Regions from separate parts of the Arthrobacter sp. StoSoilA2 genome, predicted to be linked through region 2. Evidence: riboswitches for the same ligand, from Rfam matches in the RefSeq annotation. Region 2 holds a riboswitch; each other region holds the start of a gene.
What was found. Region 2 has a riboswitch for cyclic di-AMP ahead of LDN82_RS03960 (hypothetical protein). Riboswitches for the same ligand answer to the same signal wherever they lie in the genome.
Positions count from the first base shown of each region.

Region 1 (6,197 bases), 230 kb from region 2:
CCGCTGCGTCGATGGAGTCATCGAAGTCGATGGTGGCGATGACGTTGGAGCGGTCCTCAGCCTTCGCGACGAACGGTGTTGCGTACTCGGACGCCTCGGCCCAGGAGTAAATGCGGCTGGCAGAGTCTGCCGTGCGCTTGCTGGCGAAGTCCAGTCCACCATTGCTGTTGAGCCACTGCACCTGCGCATCCAAAGTCACCAGCGTGGACAGTGAAGGTGTGTTGTACGTCTGGTTCAGTTTGGAGTTGTCGATAGCGGTCTGCAGGTCCAGGAAGTCCGGAATCCAGCGGCCGCTGGCCTTGATCCGGGCCGCGCGCTCCAACGCTGCCGGGGAGAACAGGCCCAGCCACAGGCCGCCGTCAGAGGCGAAGTTCTTCTGCGGGGCGAAGTAGTAGACATCCGATTCGGCGACGTCGACGTCCAGCCCGCCGGCGGCTGACGTGGCGTCCACCAGGACGAGCGAACCGGCGTCGGCGCCTTCGACGCGCTTTACAGGGGCTGCAACACCGGTTGACGTCTCGTTCTGGGGCCAGGCATAGACGTCAACCCCGGCCTCCGCCTGGGAGACCGGCCGCGTGCCGGGCTCGGACGTGATGATGGAGGATGCATCCAGGAAGGGGGCTTTGTTGGTGGCCGCGGCAAACTTGGAACCGAATTCACCGAAGGAAAGGTGCTGGGCCTTTTTCTCAACGAGCCCAAAAGCTGCTACATCCCAGAAAGCAGTGGAACCGCCGACGCCGAGGACAACCTCGTAGCCCTCGGGTGCACGGAAGAACTGGCTGAGTCCTTCGCGGACCGAACCCACCAGGTTCTTGACCGGCGCCTGACGGTGGGACGTGCCAAGAATGGTGGTCGATGCGGCAGACAGGGCCTGGACCTGTTCCGGGCGGACCTTGGACGGTCCCGCGCCGAAGCGTCCGTCCTTGGGCAGCAGGTCGGCGGGAATAGTGATGCTGTTGTCGCTCACGTGTGGCTCCAATGGGTATCGGTTAGAGAGGGGGAGGTGGGCAGGTGGCATCGGCTGCCCCTTCGACTCCCTCATTCTGCCTGACCGGGCCCACCGTCAGGAATCTGCGGGTGTCATAGTCCGCCACGTGGAATGCCGGACCACCACAGGCATTCCGGCCCAGGGAAAAATTATCCAGAGTAATTCCAAATAAGCTAGGCTTGGATTGACGTTCCGGAGGTGTCGGTTGCACACCGTCCACCTTGGCTGGGACGCGGTACGGTGGAGATTACGCAAGAAATGCGTTCGAGGAGAGCTGAGCTGGATGACGGATCTGATCGATACCACTGAGATGTATCTTCGGACCATTTTGGAGCTTGAAGAAGAGAACATCGTGGCTCTTCGCGCACGCATCGCGGAGCGTCTGCGGCACTCGGGTCCCACGGTTTCCCAGACCATTGGACGCATGGAGCGTGACGGCCTGGTGATTGTGTCCAACGACCGCCACCTGGAGCTGACCGAAGTCGGGCGCAAGCGGGCCACCGAGGTCATGCGGAAGCACCGCCTTGCCGAGAGGCTCCTGGCGGACGTCATTGGTCTGGACTGGGCATACGTTCATGACGAAGCATGTCGCTGGGAACACGTCATGAGCGAACGGGTGGAACGGCGGCTCTATGAGTTGTTGGAGCACCCCACAGAGTCACCATATGGCAATCCTATTCCGGGCTTGGAAGCCCTTGGCGGCCTCGCCAACAAGCCTCTTTCCCGCGTGGACGTGAACCTGCTGCATGCGATGGACGGGTACGCTGCCGATTCGCGTGTAGTGGTCAGCCGGCTTGCTGAACCCATCCAGGTTGAGCCCGAGCTCCTCACCCAGCTCGATGAAGGCGGAATTCGTCCTGGCGCAACCGTCTCCTTGGAACGGGTGGGGGAGTACATCTCCGTCCGCGTTCCGGGCATTGAAGGAGCACTGGAGTTGCCTCCCGAGGTCGCTGCGCACGTCTTCGTCGCCGTCAGCTGACTCTGACTTGCCCTGACCACGGGAGTGTCGGATCTCACTTTGTGGTGGTTGGCGCGCGTGTGACCTGCGGCTTTCCGCGACTGATGATATGGAGCACCCGCAACACGGTCGTTTTGGAAAGATAACGAATTTATTACTGCGGGCTTTAATCACCTATAGTTATCTACTAGCGCCGATACCAAAGCGTTACCTGATCTGGAGCCGAGCTCTGCCAGCAGATCAGGTGTGTCATCAACTACTGGCAGAGGCGGGGGAACCACAAGCGGCTGCCTAAAGAAGCAGCCTTGGGGTGAAGTCCGCAGCAGAAGTGCCTACTAACGCAAGTCCTTCCGGGGATACCTGTGTGCCGTTTGCGCTTCGTGCGGACCGGGTCTTTGAACTCTCTGACCCGAATCCGACAGCTAACTTCGCAGGCTTTCCAGAGAGGAACAGAGTTTGACATCGCAGAACGTCAGGGGCCGTCGCCGTGCGTCCGGCCCCACTGCTGAGCTGCGGCCAGCCCGCGCCGCAATGGAGATCCGGCCACGCGACACCCCGCGTCAGGTGCGCCGCCGTAAGAGCCCGTTGCGCCAGGTAGCCGACTTCGCGTCAGCCAGTGGTGTAGGGCAGAAGGCCGGTGTCGCGCTTGCAGCCACCGGACTTGCCCTGACTGTAGGTCTGCCTGCCACAAGCCCCGTCATGGCCACGTCGGAATCGGGCCAGACCGAGGCGGCGCTCTCCGTGCCCGGTGGCAGCCAGCCCGAAGTTTCTGCAGCAGCCTCTGCCAAAATCGATTTCAGTCGTGCCGCAGTGGCCACAGCCGCTGACCCGGACGGCAAGCTCAAGCAGCTGTTGAGCGCCCAGTCAGCGGGGAGCATTCAGCGTGCTTCCTCACTTGGCACCTTGGGAAGTCCTCTGGACAAGCTGGTCACGGCATCGCCGTTTGGCTACCGCGTCAGCCCCCTTACCGGCGGCACCGGTGACTTCCACCGTGGCCAGGACTTCGTGGCCCAGTGCGGAACCGCCGTCCACGCCGCCGCTGCAGGCAAGGTCACGTTCGCCGGGTGGCATGAGTACGGCGGAGGCAATCGCGTTGTGATTGATCACGGCAACGGCCTTGAGACCACGTACAACCACCTGTCGTCCTTCAACGTCAAGGTGGGGCAGACTGTCAGCCGCGGCGATACCGTCGCGCTGAGTGGCACCACAGGAGCATCTACCGGCTGCCACCTCCACTTCGAGGTCCAGGTAAACGGCGAAGTCGTAGATCCCATGGGCTGGCTCTGAGCAATTTGATGGTTGTCTCTCGCATCCATGACACGCCCCGTGACCTGAATGTGACATTCACGAACATCTGTTGTACCGTCTAAAGCGCATCGGCTTTTTAGGGGGCCGGTGCACTTGAGTGGATTGCCTAGCTCTGCCACCACTCGAGGTCCGTTCGCAAAAATCGTCTGGCAGGGGCGGGGGAACCAATTTTGGTCTTCGAGTCAGAAGACCTTGGGGTTAAGTCGCAAAAGCTTCCTTGAAGCCGCGCGGCCGGATGACTCCCATCCGAATCCGACAGCTCACCTCGCAGGCATTGGGAGAGGCTACCTTCGTGTCATCACGCACTACCCCTGCGCGCCATCGCGCCGAATTGGTTCGCACGAACCCGTTGAACACCCTTTCCAAGGCTGTCTCAACCAATGCAGGCACCGTAGGCCGCCAAGCCGCCGTTCTGGCCGCAGCCTCGGGGCTCGTTCTCAGTGTTGGACTCCCGGCCCAGGCCGCTGACACCGACGTTTCGAAGTCGGAATCTTCCAGCACCCAGCAGTTGGTCGCCACCGCAGTTGTTACCGCGGAGCCCACCGCAACGGTTTCCTTCGAAAGCCCCGTTGTGGTCACCAAGGAAGCTCCCAAGGTTCAGCGGGCCTCCCAGCGCACGTCGACCGAAGACCAAGCGAACAGCACCCTCGGTGCCCTGTCCTCCAAGGCCAAGGATGCTGCTTCAAGCGCGGCAGCCTCCGGACTTGCAGCAATTGCCTACACCGGCATCGGCCACCCCTACGTTTGGGGCGGCACTTCCCCCAACGGCTGGGACTGCTCCGGATTTACCCAGTGGGTTTACGCCCAGGCCGGCATCAGCATCCCCCGCGTCAATGCCTGGACGATCATGACCCCCACCAGCACCCCTGCCCCTGGCGACCTCGTCGTTCAGAACGGCGGAGCCCACGTGGGCATCTACGTCGGCAACGGCATGATGATCAGCGCTTTGAACCCCAGCCAGGGCACGCTCCTGCACTCCGTGGCCTCCACAGGCACATCCTCGTTCTACACCCTCCGCTAGGAAATCCCATTCGGGGTAAGCCAGCATGCCCCCCAAGTGCTGGCAGCCCATAACCCGCGTGCGGTCCCAGCGTGCGCGGCTACGAAAAGAGAGTAATCATGACCAGTGCAAACAAGGTTGCACGGCATAGAGCTGAGGCCCCCAAGACCAGCTCACTTGCCGTCATTGCCAAGGCTGTCAGCGACAACGCCGGTGGCGTTGGCCGTCAGGCAGCAGTGATCGCAGCTGCGTCGGGCCTTGTCCTGACCAGCGGAGTCGCTGCAAATGCTGCGGACACCAACGTTCAGCGGGAATCTACGTCTGCCTCCACGCTTGACGTGCAGTCGGTTGCCCAGGCCACCATTGCTGCTGATTCCAGCGTTGCCATCTCCTATGAGCGCCCGGTGGTCAAGACTGAGGAAGCCCCGGCTCCCGTCGTCCAGAAGGCGGCTGCCAAGGAAGCTCCGGCTGCCGGTGGCACCGCAACTTTGGCGGTCAACGCTGACGCGTCCGCAGCCAAGGCGCCCGCTGCATCCAGCGGCCTCGGTGCAGCTATCGCTGCAGCGGCCTACGCACAGCTCGGCGTCACACAGGACTGCACCATGCTGGTGACCAACTCGCTGGCCGCGGTCGGTATTCACTTCCACGACTGGCCGGCCGGCTATCTCTCCCTCGGCCGCACGGTCAGTGCAGCTGAAGCCCAGCCCGGCGATCTCGCTTACTACGCCAACGGCGGCTATGGCGGAATGGCCCACATCGCGGTTTACGTCGGCAACGGCATGGCAGTCCACGGTGGATGGAACGGATCCACCACGGCACTGTTCAGCGTGAACGTTGGCTCCGGCCCAGTTTTCATCCGCGTCAACGGCTGATCACTTACTTTGCGGAACACCCCGTAGGCTCAGGCCGGCGGGGTGTTCTGCTTTAACCACCAGTTTTCGTGACAGCAAGAGAAGCGGGCTGCCGACACCCAAATCCGGGGGGCGCAAGTCCGATTCCGTGGCCTCAGGGAATGTGCGCGTCCTCTGCAAGGTGTCCCGCGCATGAATTTTCGCCAACACCACAGCCGAAACGACAGAAAAATTCGTTGATACGGCATACAAGTGCTTACCCTTGTGTTGTCGATCCACAGCCCGTACAAGCAGAGGGCAGCCGGCCCTCGTGCCCCTGACGGGTGCGGCCGTGAAGAGGTACGTGCATGCGCACACTCGTTCTGAATGCTGGATATGAACCGCTGGCGGTAGTAACCTTCCGCCGGGCGCTGGTCCTTGTGCTGACTGGAAAAGCTAGCGTAGTGGCCGAAGGCGACGAGCCTGTCGTCGGGCCACAGGAGATTCTCGGACGACCATCCGTGATCCTTCTCAACCGCTACATCCGGCCCCGGTACAACAGGATCACCGCCGTGAGCCGCCGCGGGGTACTCCGCCGCGACGGCCATCGCTGCGCCTACTGCGGGAAAACAGCCCACACCATAGACCACGTCCACCCCAAATCCAGGGGCGGCGCGGATTCCTGGGAAAACCTGGTTGCGGCGTGTTTGAAATGCAACAACGCCAAGAGTGACCACACGCTCGCCGAGATGGGTTGGAAACTTCGTTTCAAACCCGGCGTGCCCACAGGAACCATGTGGCAGATCAAAGAACTCGAGAAACCTGCGCCGGACTGGGACCCGTTCCTGTTGCCGGAATCCGCCGCCTGATCGATTTCTGTTGCCCTCCCGCCGTCCGGGTACTCTGGGCGGATGGAGTTCAACGCTGTGATTCTGGCGGGTGGCAGGGCCACCCGCCTCGGTGGCGTGCCCAAGCCCGGATTAACGTTCGACGGCGCCAGCCTCCTTTCGCATGCCCTGCAGGCCGCACGCGGAGCCTCCGCGGTGGTTGTGGTTGGTCCGGACACCTCTGGTATCGGCGATGTCCTGCCTGCTGGAGTTCTTAGTGCCCGGG
Region 1 is NZ_AP024643.1:1,046,308-1,052,504, forward strand. Features, by position in the region: gene serC (phosphoserine transaminase) at 1-967, opposite strand, end outside; gene LDN82_RS04935 (metal-dependent transcriptional regulator) at 1,272-1,967, shown strand; cyclic di-AMP (ydaO/yuaA leader) riboswitch at 2,157-2,398, shown strand; gene LDN82_RS04940 (M23 family metallopeptidase) at 2,403-3,233, shown strand; cyclic di-AMP (ydaO/yuaA leader) riboswitch at 3,358-3,542, shown strand; gene LDN82_RS04945 (C40 family peptidase) at 3,547-4,275, shown strand; gene LDN82_RS04950 (NlpC/P60 family protein) at 4,374-5,126, shown strand; gene LDN82_RS04955 (HNH endonuclease) at 5,453-5,953, shown strand; gene LDN82_RS04960 (NTP transferase domain-containing protein) at 6,011-6,197, shown strand, end outside.
Region 1: it holds a riboswitch for cyclic di-AMP, as region 2 does, so the genes downstream of both, LDN82_RS04945 (C40 family peptidase) here and LDN82_RS03960 (hypothetical protein) in region 2, are expected to answer to the same signal.

Region 2 (6,197 bases):
GCTGACGTAGTAGATGAGCTCGCCGCATTGGCTGAGCCCGGGTTGATGGCAATCCAGTCCGGACGCTTCTACGGCTGGGTCATGGGCGGGACGTTGCCCGCTGCCATGGCTGCAGATTGGCTTGTCTCGGCATGGGACCAAAATGCCGGGCTCAGGTTTGCGACCCCGGCCGCCGCCGCGATCGAGGAATCCGCAGCGGCGTGGCTCCTGGAGTTATTGGATCTTCCGCGAGGGTCCGACGTCGGATTCACCACTGGCGCTACCACCGCCAACTTCGCCGGGCTGGCTGCCGGGCGTCAATACCTGATGGACGAGGCAGGGTGGGACCTCGCGGACCTGGGCCTGACCGGGGCGCCCCGGATCACCACGTTTGCAGGCCGCGAACGGCACGCCGCCGTGGACCTCGCCCTGCGGTACCTGGGGCTGGGAGCCTGCGTTCCCGTGGACACTGACGATCAAGGCAGGATCCTGCCGGAGGCACTCGCGGATGCCATGGATGAACAACCCGGCCCTTCCCTCGTGTGCCTGCAGGCAGGCAATCTGCATTCCGGAGCGTTCGATCCGATGTCCGAAGCCATTGCTGTAGCCCATGACCGCGAGGCCTGGGTGCATGTGGATGGCGCATTTGGATTGTGGGCTGCGGTCAGCCCACAACTGCGCGGGCGGCTGGCCGGAGTAGAGGCAGCCGATTCGTGGGCCACCGATGCCCACAAAACATTGAACGTCCCGTACGACTGTGGCTTGGCCATCGTCTCCCGGCCGGAAGCGCTGAGACGCGCCTTCAGCGTCCACACGAGCTACCTCATTGCAACGGAGACCGGACTGGGCGATCCGTTCGACAAAGTTCCGGAACTGTCCCGTAGGGCCCGGGGCATCCCGGTATGGGCTGCCCTCCGTCAGTTGGGCCGGTCCGGAGTCATTGCCATGGTGGACAGGCTTGCAGCAAACGCCCGCGCGTTGGCGGAAGGCCTCGCTGGTATCCCGGGCGTGGAAATTCTCAACGATGTCGTTTTCACGCAAGTATCGGTCGTCTTCGGAAGTGATGACCGCACACGCCGCGTTACTCAGCGGCTCATGGCCGAAGGCATTGTGTGGATGTCCGGTTCCTCGTGGCGCGGACGCGATATCCTGCGAATTTCGGTGAGTAACTGGTCCACGGACGCAGGTGACGTAGCTGCCTCCATCGCAGCCGTTCGAGGTGCGGCAGAGGCCGAACCGGAAGCATAGAGGCGTCCTGTTACAAGGCCGAGCGCGCCTTCTCCAGGTATGCCATCAACCCGCCCAGCTGCTCAGCGGTCCACGGCAGTCCCGCGCTGATGGCCTGGCTGTTTTCCTGCCAGGTTGCACGTGCTGCGGCTTTGGTGTCCTCACTGGAGTGGAACATGGAACCTATGCCGTCCCATGAGCGCACCCATTCCTGGACTGAGGGGTCCGTGACGGGCCTGTCGGCTTGGACGTGCGCCAGTCCTTCTTCCACAAGGGCAGCCCACTGCTTCTTGGCAGCTTCGACTTTTTCTGCGCCGAGTTCTTCCCGCTTGTCCGCGAGTTGCTGGCGTTGTTCGGCTGTGAAGTTGTTTTCGAGCACGGTAATCATCTCCAACGTTGACATGAATTGTTCAGGGGTGGGCATGGCGTGTCCGTCCATGCGTGACAACAGCTCGCCCAAACGGTTTTGGAGCGCTTGGAGTTGCCGGGCGTGCTCCTGCACATGGACCAGCTGCTGTTGGAGGAGGCCCCGAAGGGACTCCAGATCATCCTCGGGCGCTTGCAGCGCCTTGCCGATGGCCGCGAGCGGAAGCCCCAGCATCTGAAGCGATCTGATCCGGTATAGCCGGCGTAGGTCGCCCTCCGAATACCTGCGATGACCGGACGATGTCCTTTGGCTTGCGGACAGCAGCCCGATCTCGTCGTAGTGGTGGAGCGTCCGCACGCTGACACCACATGCTGTGGCCAGCTCACCGATGCTCCACGGCCCGGATCCTGTTGTTCCCGTCATGGGCACAACGCTAAGTCCTGACGCAACGTCAGGTGCAAGTGGGTGTGAAACCCGGAAGGCACATTTAACGCGAAAACCGCCCCGCCTCCCGCCCGGGCGCATCAGTACTGCTGCGAACGGCGGAAAGCGGGGCGGCAATCGGGCCCTGCATGGTTTGAGCCCGCTGGGGTGGGCTCAAGCCTGCTTATTGAGTCGGCTTAGTACCAGTTGTTGGCCAAGTGGAAGGCAAGGGCCGCCGAGGGGGAGCCGTAGCGTTCCTTGATGTAGTTCAGGCCCCACTTGATCTGGGTCTGGTAGTTGGTCAGCCAGTCATCGCCTGCGGTTGCCATCTTCGAAGCGGGCAATGACTGCACGATTCCGTAGGCACCACTGGAGGTGTTGGTCGCGGTGGTCCGCCAGTTGGATTCCTTCTCCCACAGTGTGTTCAGGGCAGTCATTTCACCCGGACCCCAGCCGTAGTTGGCGAGGATGCTGGCGGCGTATGCCTTGGCAGCGGCGGGATCGTCCACGGCCTTGGGAGTGGCGGCTGCGGCTGCGGCTGCAGCAGCGGCGGCATCGGCAGCCTGCTTGGCGGCTGCATCAGCGGCAGCCTTTTCGGCGGCGGCCTGTGCGGCAGCTGCCTGGTCGGCGGCGGCTTTCTCGGCCGCAGCCTTTTCGGCGGCGGCTTGTGCCGCAGCTGCCTGGTCTGCAGCGGCCCTGTCTGCAGCGCCCTTCTTGGCAGCAGCATCCAAGGACGCTGAGATTTCAGCTGTTTTGTTGCTGGCCTGGGCGGTAGCCTGCGTCTCGGACGCCCGGCTCGTTTCGGGGAGATTGAATGCGGCGTTTGCGGCCTGGCCAAGCGATGCGACGCCCAATGCTGCGGCAACGACTCCTGCAACAACGGACATTCGTTGCCCGGTCTTGCCGCGGCGTGCAGCGTTCTTCAGAACGGTTTGCGACTTCGTCAGGGGAGCGTTGTGATCGTCACGGTGACGCGCGGAAGGGCGCGTCTGATCGTTGAATTCAGACATGTGTGATTACCTCTCAGCGCCTGCGGAGTTAGCTGTCGGGTTCGGATGAGGTCATCCGGCCGCGCGCGTAGCTGCGGCTTCACCCCAAGGGCAAGGAAAGTACTGTGCCCGGAGACTCTGGGTCCCCCGTCTCTGCCTCGAATGAGAACGGAACTCCGGGAAGTGGCAGAGCTCGGCGCATCCCGGGTGTGGGCCAGTTAGGGGCGACCCACCCTTTCGAAGGTACAGGAGGTTTCGGCTTAAGTCACATTTGGGTAACAGAGATCACGTTCACGGCGAGTCATGTTGCCTGATTCGTTATATGCGTTCGTTCAAAGCTGCGGGGAGTCGGAGAGTGAACTCCGTGCGTCCCGGCTGGGACGTTACTTCCACACTGCCGCCATGCGCCTGGACGATGGATTCGACGATTGACAAGCCCAATCCGGAGGTCCCTTCCGACCCCGATCTCGCCGCGTCAGCCCGGGCAAAACGCGAGAAGATTCGCCCCTGGAAAGCAGTCGGAATACCAGGCCCGTTGTCCGTGACGGTGACCACCGCGCTACCGTCGGCGGAAAGCATGACGCCTGCGACCACCGTGGTACCTGGATCGGTGTGCTTGCGGGCGTTGGACAGCAGATTGGCCAGCACCTGATGCAGCTGGGTTGCGTCCCCGCGCACCGTAATGGGCTCGTCAGGGAGTTGTAGCTTCCAGATGTGGTCCGGTGCCATCACCTTTTCGTCGCTGACTGTCTCGATCACCAGCTGCGTCAGGTCCACATCCGTGACCTTCAACGGCTGGCCTTCATCCAGGCGCGCCAACAACAACAGGTCCTCCACAAGCGTGGTCATCCGTTCCGACTGGCTCTGGACCCGCGCCAGCGACTTCCTGCCGTCCTCCGTGAAGTTCTCCGTCATACGAAGCAGCTCGGTGTATCCACGGATGGCGGTCAGCGGTGTCCGAAGTTCGTGGGAGGCATCGGCAACGAACTGCCGGACCTTGGTTTCGCTCTCCTGACGGGCTTCCAGGGCCCTGGAAACGTTGTTGAGCATTTGGTTCAAAGCGTGGCCCACGCTGCCAACTTCAGTTCCAGGATGAGCGGCCGACGGCGGTACGCGCACCGCGAGTGCCACCTCACCGGCGTCGAGGGGAAGGCGCGATACTTTCGTTGCAACCTCCGAGAGTTGCTCCAGTGGCCGCATGGTCCGGCGGATGATGACGGTGCCGGCGAGGCCGATCAGCACCAGGCCGCCAAGTGAAACAAACACCATGGTCCATACCAGCGAGGCCTCGGCATTTTGCTTGTCAGCCAACGGCAGGCCTGTCGCAATCACATCGCCGTAGTTGGTCTCAACTGCCACCAGCCGATAGTCGCCGTTGGACAATGAACGGTCTACGGGCCGGTTGTCGCGGGGGAGCGATAGCAGGATCTGCTTGTCTTCTGCCGAGAGTGCGACGCGGCGACCGTTTGCGTTGAGGAAGCCCGAGTTGATGACCGTGGAACCATCGATCCTCGCGTTAAGTGTCCCGGCGCCTTGGCCACGGGCCTCCAGCGGATCCGGCCGACCGCTGGAGGGAAAGTTCGACGGCGGCCTGCCGAAGTCATTCGCGCGGCCTGATGCCTGCTCCAACTGCTTGTCGAGCTGTTTGTTGAAGTACATGTCCATGGAGGCGTAACTAACCACTCCAACTGCACCGCAAATCGCCACCAGCAATGCCATCGCCACCAGGACCAACCGCGTGCGCAGATGCCAGGTGGAGGGATTGAGCCAGTTCCGCTGGGTCTTGCGGGCTACTCCGGAAGAGGTGGACAAGATTCAGTCCGCAGGCTTGATGACGTAGCCAGCGCCACGGATGGTGTGGATCATTGGCGGGTGGTTGGCTTCGATTTTCTTGCGCAGGTAGGAAATGTACAGTTCCACGATGTTGGCCTGCCCGCCGAAGTCATAGTCCCAGACGCGGTCAAGGATCTGTGACTTGCTGACCACCCGCTTGGGGTTCTCCATGAGATAACGAAGAAGCTCAAACTGCGTTGCCGTGAGCTGGATGTCCTCGCCGGCGCGCGAAACCTCCCGTGTGTCCACGTTGAGGGTGAGATCACCCACTACCAGTTCCGCGGTATCCATGGCCGCAACGCCCGAGCGTTGTACGAGACGGTGCAGGCGCAGGAGAACCTCCTCCATGCTGAAGGGCTTGGTGACGTAGTCGTCCCCGCCGGCGGCCAGGCCAACGATGCGGTCCTGGACAGCGTCCTTGGCCGTGAGGAACAGTGCGGGCACTTCCGGCGCGAAGGCGCGGATCCGGTTGAGGACCTCGACGCCGTCGAATCCTGGAAGCATCACGTCCAGCACCAGCACGTCGGGGCGGAAGTCCTTGGCAAGCTTCACAGCTTCCGGTCCATCGGCTGCCACCGCTACGGACCAGCCTGCCATGCGAAGGCCCATGCTCATGAGCTCAGCGAGACTCGGTTCGTCGTCCACCACCAAGGCTCGGATGGGGGAGCCGTCCGGGTGGGAAAGCTGGGGAAGGTTGTTCGTCATGGAGTGCGGGGATGCCATGTGACAACTCTCCATTCTGCTGGTTTGTCGAAGCTTTGCCGGTCCTGTGAGGATGCTGTGAGGTCAACACTAGCCACGTGGGAGTTCAATGGCAGGCGTTGCGGGAGTGCTGCAGTGAATACTCGCCTTCTACGGCTTGTAGCAGATTTTGAGGGAAAAATTCGAGCTTGGAGCAGGTTGCGATTGGACAGCAAGTGTTTCAGATCTTGAGATTCCGTCCTTTTGCCCCTCATGGGAATCAGGGAGGTCATCATGCACTATCTGCCGAAGAAAATTCACGATAAGCCGAATATTTCTCATCGAGACCGAATGAAATGACGTTCATTTTCGGTGGGGGAAGAATTGTGATCTGCGGCACAATAGACCCTCTTGTCTCAAAATGTGGACGGTTTCACGCTTTGTTACTTGCGTGTTGCCATTGTTACGTTGCACACTTCCAATGTGAACAAGAACTCAACAGCACCTGCAGCCGCAGCAATCTGGTCCAGCACACCCGCTGGCGACGAGACCCGCTGTTGTCGAATGCAAGCCTAACTTTCCACCCCGAAGAAGTTTCAGGCATTCGCCCCCTAGCCCAGCGTTGGGCGCCCTTCCCCAAACTCATTGCGGGGACAACCAGCATTCGAAGCCGCGATGACGGCTATTCACTTTTGAGG
Region 2 is NZ_AP024643.1:820,602-826,798, forward strand. Features, by position in the region: gene LDN82_RS03950 (pyridoxal-dependent decarboxylase) at 1-1,227, shown strand, start outside; gene LDN82_RS03955 (MerR family transcriptional regulator) at 1,238-1,996, opposite strand; gene LDN82_RS03960 (hypothetical protein) at 2,194-3,006, opposite strand; cyclic di-AMP (ydaO/yuaA leader) riboswitch at 3,010-3,194, opposite strand; gene LDN82_RS03965 (HAMP domain-containing sensor histidine kinase) at 3,304-4,797, opposite strand; gene LDN82_RS03970 (response regulator transcription factor) at 4,801-5,541, opposite strand.

Region 3 (6,197 bases), 1.2 Mb from region 2:
GGGAACAAAGGAGAAGTCCTTGCCGCCGCTCCACCGGCTTTGCGCGCCCGGCATCCGGGAACCAGTAGCGGCGGCATCTCCTTGGTCGGCCCACTGACCCCAAGGATGCTCGCTGAACTCCGTCTGGTATGGCTCAAGTTCAGCCACCAGGCTTTCGCGCTTGGCCATGGGAAATGAAGCCACCACCCCCACGTGCTGCAGCTGACCGGCGTCGTTATACAGCCCAAGCAGCATCGACCCGACAACCTTTCCCGTTTTATGCCAGCGGAATCCGGCCACCACGCAGTCCGCGGTCCGTTCATGCTTGGTTTTGAACATGACGCGCTTATTCGGTTGATACGTCCCCTCGAGCGGTTTGGAAAGTATGCCGTCAAGCCCAGCACCTTCGAGCTGCACGAACCACTCCTGTGCTTGATCAATGTCCGTCACCGCCGGTGTTACGTAAACGGGCGCCTCAGCCTTGGCCAGTGCCTTCTCCAAGGCGGCGCGACGCTCGGAAAACGGCTTGTCCATGAGGTTCTCGTCTCCCAGGGCTAGGACGTCGAATCCGATGAAGGAGGACGGGGTGCTTTCGGCCAGCATCCGCACACGACTGTCGGCGGGATGGATGCGCTGCTGAAGACCCTCGAAGTCGAGCCTGTTCCCGGTTATGAGGACGATCTCGCCGTCGATCACGCATTTGTCCGGGAGATTCTTCCGAAGGGCTTCCACCAGCTCAGGGAAATACCGTGTCATAGGACGTTCGTTTCGGCTACCCAGGATGATCTCATCGCCATCTTTGAAAACGATGGTCCTGAACCCGTCCCACTTTGGCTCAAAATGGCCCACATCAGGGATCGAAGGAACAGACTTGGCAAGCATGGGCGAAATGGGCGGCATCACTGGGAGGTCCATACGACTATGTTCTACCTGCCGCCCGCGGCGGAAGCTAGTCTTGGGCCATGGATATCTTGGCCGTACTAGTGGCAGTGCTGGCAGCACCTGCCCTCATTGCGGCCCTTTGGTTCTGGGTCTTGCGCCAGAACAGCAAGGGTAAAGTCCGGCGCGGCGCCACGGGTGGGATGCTTGGTGTGGCCGACGAAATTTTCCGACCCGAGACCCATTACGCACACCAAGTCCAAAGGATCCAGTACGAGCTGCCAGCCCCGGCTCCGGCCCCGGAGCCTAAGTCCTAACGGGCCTTCGAGCCGGAAGGCGTCCCGCCCGTTACATTAATGTGACTTTGCTATGCCGCTCATGTACCGTCGAAGAGCGACCCTCATCTCCGCTGGGCCGCTTCCGGGTTGACGCCGAGCTCTGCCGCAAACCGGAATCCGCCAGACCCGCGGCAGAGACGGGGGACCCAGAGTTCCCGGGCCTGATTTTTCCCTAGGCCCTTGGGGTGAAGCCGCCATGTGCGGCCGGACGGCCTCGTCCGAACCCGACAGCTAACCTCGCAGGCGTTGAGAGGCAACCACCATGTCCCCAACCATGGATCAGCCGCGCCGCGCCCAAATAGCGCGCGAGCGTACCCAGCCAACCGGACGCCGTCGGGCCCAACCCAGCGGATCCTCCACCAGCACGCCGGAAGCAGAAGCAGGTTTAGCAGGCGCGACGCCGGAACCCGCCACTGCTTCTATTCCCGCTTCTGCTTCCAATCCCCAAACGGCGGCACCCACCACGCGCGCGGCCGCTCGGGCGGCAGAGCGTGAACGGGCAGCCCAGGCAGCTATTTCTGCTGAGACAGTCCCCACTGAAACTGCTCCAGCAGAAACAGCACCAGCGGATTCTGCAACAGCGGACTCTGCTCCGGCGGACCCTGCTCCCGTTGAGCCGGCAACTGCTGCGATTCCAGCTGTTCAGGCGCCCGAACCCGTCGCGCCCGAACCCGCAGCGAATCCCGAACCTGCCACCGCTGCCATCCCGACCGTTCAGGCGCCCGAACCGGTCGCGCCCGAACCCGCAGCGAATCCCGAACCTGCCACCGCTGCCATCCCGATCGTTCAGGCTAAGAGCCCCGCACAGCTTGCCGCAGCCGCGACCGCCGCCTCTGGTCTCGCAAGCCGGAAAGCCCTTCGCGCACAGGAATCCGGGAGCGGTACGGCCCGAAAGGCGGCAACTGCTGGCGAAACCCCGGCAGGCGGCGCCCCTGCCTTCGGAGCTTCGTCCCTGGGAGCTTCGTCCTTGGGTGGGTCATCCTTCAGCCATGAACCACACGCCGTGCTCACCAAGGCCGCATCGGTCAAAACAATGGGCCAGCGCATGGCGGTCGTCGCTGGGGCCTTGGGCTTGGTATTGACCGTTGGCACCATGAGCCAGGCCTTCGAGCTTCCCTTCTTCGGGCAGGAAACGCCGGCCCAGGAAGCAAGCGACGCAAAGACGGGTAGCGACAGCAGGCAGTCAACTTCGGCTACCCCTGCACCCAGCTCGTCATACGCCAGCGCCTCCGCGTCGTCGGCCACCAGCGAGGCCGGAAAGCCGGCAACCGTAGCAACGCAGTCGTCAGGAGAGGCACCCGACCAGGCGCCGTCGTCGTCCCTTCCGACTCCGCAAGTGTCACTCGCGGATCCTGTTTGGGTGCCTTCGGCAGTCCCGTCGGCTGTTGTTCCCGTCCCGGGCGTGACAACTCCTGTTCCAACCCAGCCGGCCCCGAGCCCGGTTCCGTCGGACACGGTCACCACCCCACCTGCCACGACGACGCCGACCCCCACCGGCACTCCGGCACCTACTCCGGCACCCACTCCAACACAGGCTCCGGCGCCAAAGCCAAAGCCGACCGGCAGTCCCAGCACCACCACACCGTCCAGCGATTCACCCCTGGACCTGGACGGCATACTTGACGGCGCCACAGGGATCTTGAAATGAGCACGCGGCTTCCCAGGACCAGCGCGCACGTCGGATGGCATGGCCGGTACTGCAGCAGCAGCCGCACTGCCACCTTCCGCAATCGGATGGGCCGCTGGAGCTGCCAGCGGTTGCGCCGGGCCTAAGGAATCACAGGAACCGGAATCACGACAACAAGATGAGGCGGGCACCCGACCCTGAACTGCTCCACCCGGGTGCCTGCCTCTTTTGTTTCGTGTGTCGCTTTTTCCCGGCCTCGATCGCTTCTATCCAAGCAGCCACGCAACCATAACCAACGCCCCGATGCACAGGACTGTTGTACAGAGGATGACATCCCGGGCCATTGTCATCCCGCGTCCGTAGGGAGAAGCGAATAGGAAGACGTTCTGTGCGGTTGGCAGTGCGGCCATGATGACGCTGGCCAAGAGGTGCTGACCCTCCAAGCCGAACACGAAGCGCCCCAGCGCCCAGACCACCACTGGCATGCCAGCCACCTTCAAGGTGGTGGCAACTACGGTCTCCACGCGGCCATCGCCCTTTTGGAGCGGCGCCTTGCCAGCCAGCGACATGCCAAAAGCCAGCAGAACCATGGGGACGGCCGCGCCGGCCAGCATATCGATGGGTCTCTGAACGAGCTCCGGAGCCTCCCACCCGGTCAGGGCCATCACCACCCCCAGGCCCGAGGCGATAATCATGGGATTGGAGAAAGGCTGCAACAGCATCCGTTTCCACGAGATTCTTGTGCCGCCCGCCACGCCCAGGACGCTCAGGTAGAAGGGCGCCATGATCAGGAGTTGAACCAGAAGGACTGGAGCAACGTGCTGCGCCGTGCCCACTGCATACAGGGAAACAGGAATACCGATGTTGTTCGCGTTGGCATAACTGCTTGCCATGGCACCAACCGCCGTTTCCGCGACCGGCCGCCGGAAGAACAGAAAGCTCAGCAAACAATAGAGAAGGCCTATGACGGTTGCTGACAGGAGCGCAAGAGGGGCGTCGACGCCGAAGGCGGCACGAATGTCGCTTCCACCTACCACCGTGAACAGCAGTGCAGGATTGGTGATGTAGAAAGCCGTCCGGGTCAGTGCGCTTTGTACATCCGGGGCCAGCACTTTGTAGCGGGCGGCGAAGTAACCCACCGCGATGACCGAGGCGACGATGAGGATCCCCGACACAACGCCGCCCACAGTGCTCCTAAGAATTCGTCAGAAACCGTTTTCTCAGCGTAAGTGACGCCTGGAGGACTGTCCAATTCCGGCCGTTCCGCAGCACACGTTCTACAACACTCGGCGGCCCAAAACACTTGGCGGCCTGAAACCCTGGATATTCGCTAGATCCGGGGCCGCGAAGCCCAGCGCTGTGCCTTCAGTGCAGCGTGCAACTCGAGCCTGATGGCCCCGCTCAACGGATCAGCTCCGATGAGTTGGCGGATCCGGCCAAGGCGGTTGTAGATGCTGCTCCTGTGCAGATGAAGTTTCGCTGCGACGTCCTGCACTGAGCTGTCGTTGTCATAGAGCAGTTCCAGCACGGGCAGGAGTTCGCCGTTCTTGTCCTGGTCCTCCAACGTCCGGAAATGAACGGAACCCGTGTCATCCCAACCGCCCGGCGCCTGAAGACGATCGAAGAGTTGATACACGCCCACCGCCCGGCTCTCCACCAATTCCCCCAGGGGCGGATCCACGGCTGCGGCCTGGGCTGCCACTTTCGATTGCCTGTAGGCGCCCGCCAGTTGCCGGATAACCTGGAACGGCTCACTGATGCCCAGGATCACCCGGTCCACTTTGCGGCCAGCCCGCTTTGCAAGCTCCAATTGATAGTGCACCAGAACCTGGGCGTGATCAGCCCGGCCACCGGATTCGCGGAACAGGACAACGGAATGGGTCTCCGTCCCGGCGCTGAACAGCGCGGCGTTGACACCAATGGTGGACTGCAACGCTGCTGTTCGGTGCGTTAGCGTTGCGGCAATGGGGTCGACGTCGGTTCCGCCGCCATCCGCGTCCAGGATGGTCACCAGTTGCCAAGGACCGCGGCCTTGGATCTCCTTCCAACCGGCCACCGCTGCCACTGCATTCGATTCGCCTGTGCAGGCCGCCAGAAACTCCTGCTCCCGCCTCCTTCTGAACTCCGATTCCGCGGTGTTTGAGTCCAGCAACAAAGCAGCCAACAGGTCCAGTTCGTCACGTACGCCGGGCAGTTCGGCGAGTATCGCCGTCGCGGTTTGCTCCTCAAGGTCCTGCTGCACCCACAAGTAGCCCACCCGGAAACCGCGCACCAGCAGCGGGACGCAAACGCGGCCGAGCATGCCCAGCTCGTCGTTCGCCGGAACAACAACCGGGCGCACCGCCGTCGCGATGCCGTGGGAGAGCTGCCAGGCACTGACATCGCTGGGCACGCGTTTGCTCAGGAGGAAGTTCACCCTCACGCGGTCTGCGTGCGATTGGTTGGAACTGTAGGCGAGGAGGACGCCGTCGAGGTCTTCCAGGGACAGCCCCCTGCCAAGCTTGAGCGCCACGCGTTCAACGATCTCCTCGACGTCCTGCTGCATCCAGAAAGCGTACCAACATCAGGCGACACCTGACGCCCCAGACCTCGACAAATGTCGAGGCGCATAGCAAAAGTTCCTTGAATTTCCGCGGTTTCCATTCAGGCGGGCTACAAGATCCATGTCGCCTGCCTCACAGCCGGATTTATTCTGGAATCACAGCCCACAGCAAATATCCGGCCGAAAAAGCCGCAAACGATGGAGCCAGCAAATGATCATCGGCGTCCCCAAAGAAATCAAGAACAACGAGTTCCGCGTAGCCATCACGGCCGCAGGTGTCCACGAGTTCCGCACTCACGGACACACCGTTCTGGTTGAGCGGGGTGCGGGCCTGGGCTCTGGCATCACGGACGAGGAATACTCGATCGCGGGCGCTGAAATCGTTGCCGACGCGGACGACGTCTGGGGCCGCGCGGACATGGTCATGAAGGTCAAGGAACCCATCAAGGCCGAGTACCACCGCTTCCGCAAGGGCCTCATCCTCTTCACCTACCTGCACCTCGCCGCCGAGCCCGAACTCACTGCCGAGCTCATCAACTCCGGCGTCACGGCCATCGCCTACGAAACGGTGCAGGAAGGCCGCACCCTTCCGCTGCTCGCCCCGATGTCCGAGGTCGCAGGCCGCCTGTCCGTGGTGGTCGGCGCTTCCTCGCTGATGGCACCGGCTGGCGGCAAGGGAATCCTCCTTGGCGGCGTACCGGGCGTCCGTCCGGCCAAAGTTGTTGTCCTCGGTGCCGGTGTTGCCGGAACCAACGCTGCCGCCATGGCGCTGGGCCTCGGTGCCGATGTCACCATCATGGACATCAACATCAACCGCCTGCGGGAACTCGAC
Region 3 is NZ_AP024643.1:4,566,701-4,572,897, forward strand. Features, by position in the region: gene LDN82_RS20835 (ATP-dependent DNA ligase) at 1-894, opposite strand, end outside; gene LDN82_RS20840 (hypothetical protein) at 942-1,175, shown strand; cyclic di-AMP (ydaO/yuaA leader) riboswitch at 1,305-1,456, shown strand; gene LDN82_RS20845 (hypothetical protein) at 1,459-2,844, shown strand; gene LDN82_RS20850 (AEC family transporter) at 3,090-4,010, opposite strand; gene LDN82_RS20855 (helix-turn-helix domain-containing protein) at 4,154-5,368, opposite strand; gene ald (alanine dehydrogenase) at 5,577-6,197, shown strand, end outside.
Region 3: it holds a riboswitch for cyclic di-AMP, as region 2 does, so the genes downstream of both, LDN82_RS20845 (hypothetical protein) here and LDN82_RS03960 (hypothetical protein) in region 2, are expected to answer to the same signal.